2 regions of the Enterobacter cloacae complex sp. 394I7 genome follow, and region 1 is predicted to be linked to the other one. Evidence: predicted binding sites of a transcription regulator. Region 1 holds the regulator's gene; the other holds the start of a gene.

Region 1 (2,204 bases):
ATCGGGGAGAATTCAGTGGTGCCAATCCCAAAAGCGCCAATCGCCAGGGCAAGCAGGGGAAAATTGATTTTCATGCGTCAACTCCGGATGCCGTGTCATGTCGTGACACAGAACAAAGAAGCCGAAAGCATGACATCAATCACAAAAAATGAGAAGTTAACAAATTGGCAAAAGATTTTTGCCGCAGGCGTAACAATCAGGAAAACTGAGAGGGAGAGAGCTCTCCCTCCGTGTAAATCAATGCAATGCAGCCGTCAGACCCGCCGCAACAATCAGAGCCAGTACAATAACGGTGGTCACCAGCGAAAACTTCAGATCGTAGCTCATCAATTTTTCTCCTTTTAATCTCCCCACGAAAAGTGAGCCTGCTCATTTTTACACAGTTTAGTTCAAAAATCTTCCTGGATTTAAACTGATAACCACTTTAGCTCTTCCCCTTTTCATCAAGATAGGACAAAATTCCACGCTAAATTTATTAGCGTACCGGCCATTGACCCCCTCCTGACGTCCTGTGTCGTTTTCCCGGCGTGCCGCAATTCAAGATTGCGTGATAAGGGTGAGAGAAGGCAAACGTTTACCTTCAAGTTTTTCAGGAGTTTAGGATATGGTCTGGAGTGACATTTAATGGCAACAATTAAAGACGTAGCAAAACGCGCAAACGTTTCCACTACAACCGTATCACATGTAATTAACAAAACCCGCTTTGTGGCGGAAGAGACGCGCAACGCCGTCTGGGCGGCAATCAAAGAATTACACTATTCACCGAGTGCGGTGGCGCGCAGCCTCAAAGTTAATCACACCAAATCCATTGGTTTGCTGGCTACCAGCAGTGAAGCGGCCTATTTTGCCGAGATCATTGAAGCGGTCGAGAAAAACTGCTTCCAGAAAGGCTATACCCTGATTCTGGGCAACGCGTGGAACAGCATTGAAAAACAGCGCGCTTATCTCTCCATGATGGCACAAAAGCGTGTGGATGGCCTGCTGGTGATGTGTTCAGAGTATCCGGAGTCCGTGCTTTCCATGCTGGAAGAGTACCGCCATATTCCTATGGTGGTCATGGACTGGGGCGAAGCACGTGCAGACTTCACCGACTCCGTCATCGATAACGCGTTTGAAGGCGGCTATATGGCAGGCCGTTATCTGATTGAACGCGGTCACCGTGAGATTGGTGTGATCCCGGGTCCACTGGAGCGCAACACCGGAGCCGGGCGTCTGGCCGGGTTTATGAAAGCGATGGAAGAGGCGCTGATTACCGTGCCGGAAAACTGGATCGTGCAGGGTGACTTTGAACCGGAATCCGGTTACCGCGCAATGCAGCAGATTGTCTCCCAGCCGCATCGCCCGACAGCCGTTTTCTGTGGCGGTGACATTATGGCGATGGGTGCTCTCTGTGCCGCCGATGAACTGGGTTTGCGCGTGCCGCAGGACATTTCCGTGATCGGGTATGACAACGTGCGCAACGCGCGCTTCTTTACCCCGGCGCTGACCACCATCCACCAGCCAAAAGACTCGCTGGGTGAAACGGCCTTCAATATGCTGATGGACAGGATCGTCAACAAGCGTGAAGAGTCTCAGTCTATTGAAGTTCACCCGCGTCTTATCGAACGCCGTTCCGTTGCGGATGGCCCGTTCCGCGACTATCGTCGTTAATCTTTTACGGGGCCAGTTATACTGGCTCCCGTAGCCATTCCCGGTTAAGCGTCTCACTGTCTCCCAGGTAATCCAGCAGCCAGGCCATTGCGGGCGACACATCATTTTGTTGCCAGGTGAGGCAACAGGCCGCATCCGGAAAAGGATTTTCCAGCGTCAGTTCAACCCATTCACCGGTGTCGATTCGGGGCCGTGCAAAATGGCCAGGGACCATGGCAACGCACAGCCCTGCGCTGAGGCATGTTGCTGAGGATTCCCAGTCCGGCGCAACCACCCGTCGCTGGTTATCCAGCAGCCAGGTAATGCGTTTGGGCAACGAACGCGAGGTATCTTCCAGCACCAGCGAGGGCCAGTTACGGAGCGTTTCGTCGCTGAGCGGCCCGTCCATGGCCGCCAGCGGATGATCGCTTGCCACCACACATTTCCAGCTGAGCATGCCCATGTCGCGAAAGGCAAAGCGTCCCCCAACCGGGATCGCCTGCGTGGCACCGATCGCCATCTCTGCCCTGCCATCCGCCAGCGCATCCCAGACGCCGTTAAACACTTCCTGGGAT
Region 2 (2,204 bases), on a different contig from region 1:
TACCGTGCAGAGCAGCCTGGAGGCGGTAAAAAATGACTTTGATGTGTTCATCGATTTTACCCGTCCGGAAGGCACGCTCACGCATCTGGCATTTTGCCGTCAGCACGGTAAAGGAATGGTGATCGGCACCACCGGTTTTGATGATGCCGGGAAGCAGGCCATTCAGGATGCCTCACACGAGATTGCGATTGTCTTCGCCGCAAACTTTAGCGTGGGGGTGAACGTCATGCTGAAGCTGCTGGAGAAGGCAGCGAAGGTCATGGGCAGTTATACCGACATTGAGATTGTTGAAGCGCACCATCGTTATAAAGTCGACGCGCCATCCGGTACGGCGCTGGCGATGGGGGAAGCGATTGCTCATGCACTGGATAAAGATTTGAAAGACTGCGCGGTCTACACCCGTGAAGGGCACACCGGTGAACGTGTTCCCGGCACGATTGGTTTTGCTACCGTCCGCGCGGGCGATATCGTCGGCGAACATACGGCGATGTTCGCCGATATTGGGGAACGCGTCGAGATTACGCATAAGGCATCCAGCCGGATGACGTTTGCAAATGGCGCTGTACGCTCCGCCTTGTGGTTAAAAGGCAAGAAAGAGGGTCTTTTTGATATGCGAGACGTGCTCGATCTCAACAATTTGTAACCGTTATTACCCATCGTGATGTGGTTATTGCAGTCGTAATGCTTTGATTGCATAGGGCAATATTTTATTGCCCTTTTATTTTATGTCTTTCATCATGATTTTCTGAATTTACAAGCTAAAGTTCATCTCTTCTTCGTGTTTTGTGTTATCTGGATGTAAATTTTGACCGTCTGGTCCACTTTTTGATGCCACGAAGCGGCCTTTCCCATTAAACTTGCTGCGCAAGCGTTTTCCGCAGTGATTTACCTGATCTTTTTGCCGCTTAAGCTCTCCTGGCTCTCTCAGGCTCGCAAAAGAATATGACAAATCTCCGTTTTAAGTTGACTTTTAGCCACCAAATCCCCAGAATGCCGCCGTTTGCCAAAAATCCGCTGGCAACACATTTGCATTGATTCATGACGCGGTTATGAATTAATATGCAGATAAAGTGAGTGAATATTCTCTGGAGGGTGTTTTGATTAAGTCAGCGCTATTGGTTCTGGAAGACGGAACCCAGTTTATCGGTCGGGCCATAGGGGCAACGGGTTCGGCGGTTGGGGAAGTCGTTTTCAATACTTCAATGACCGGTTATCAAGAAATCCTCACTGATCCTTCCTATTCTCGCCAAATCGTTACTCTTACTTATCCTCATATCGGCAATGTCGGCACCAATGCTGCTGACGAAGAATCCTCTCAGGTACATGCGCAAGGCCTGGTCATTCGCGACCTGCCGCTGATTGCCAGCAACTACCGCAATACCGAGGACCTCTCTTCCTACCTGAAGCGCCATAACATCGTGGCGATTGCTGATATCGATACCCGTAAGCTGACGCGTCTGCTGCGCGAGAAGGGTGCACAAAACGGTTGTATCATCGCAGGAGATAACCTCGATGCAGCCCTGGCGCTGGAAAAAGCGAAAGCTTTCCCGGGTCTGAACGGCATGGACCTGGCGAAAGAAGTGACCACAGCAGAAGCCTATAGCTGGACGCAGGGAAGCTGGACGCTGGCGGGAGACCTGCCGGAAGCGAAAAAAGAGAGCGACCTGCCATTCCACGTGGTGGCGTACGATTTTGGTGCCAAGCGCAACATCCTGCGTATGCTGGTCGACCGCGGCTGCCGCCTGACGGTTGTCCCGGCGAAAACCTCTGCTGAAGAGGTACTGAAGATGAATCCGGACGGTATCTTCCTGTCCAACGGTCCTGGCGACCCGGCACCGTGCGATTACGCTATCGACGCCATTAAATCCTTCCTGGAAACCGATATCCCGGTATTCGGCATCTGTCTGGGTCATCAGCTGCTGGCGCTGGCGAGCGGTGCCAACACCGTGAAGATGAAGTTCGGTCACCACGGTGGGAACCACCCGGTGAAAGATATCGATAACAACACGGTAATGATTACGGCACAGAACCACGGCTTCGCAGTGGATGAGGCGTCAATGCCGGCTAACCTGCGCGTGACCCACAAGTCTCTGTTCGATGGCACCCTGCAGGGGATTCATCGTACCGATAAGCCAGCGTTCAGCTTCCAGGGTCACCCTGAAGCCAGCCCGGGCCCGCACGATGCCGCGCCGCTGTTCGATCAC

Evidence for each region. Region 1 encodes PurR, which represses purine synthesis genes. Its sites were predicted from a motif close to CANGCAAACGTTTGCNTG; they were not measured.
Region 2: the regulator PurR is predicted to act here: its motif matches at 862-879, upstream of carA (glutamine-hydrolyzing carbamoyl-phosphate synthase small subunit).

Annotation. Positions count from the first base shown of each region.
Region 1 is NZ_JBXWCR010000001.1:892,641-894,844, reverse strand. It holds gene AC2FAP_RS04375 (MFS transporter) at 1-74, opposite strand, end outside; gene cydH (cytochrome bd-I oxidase subunit CydH) at 238-327, opposite strand; gene purR (HTH-type transcriptional repressor PurR) at 625-1,650, shown strand; gene punR (DNA-binding transcriptional activator PunR) at 1,667-2,204, opposite strand, start outside.
Region 2 is NZ_JBXWCR010000003.1:170,011-172,214, reverse strand. It holds gene dapB (4-hydroxy-tetrahydrodipicolinate reductase) at 1-643, shown strand, start outside; gene carA (glutamine-hydrolyzing carbamoyl-phosphate synthase small subunit) at 1,098-2,204, shown strand, end outside.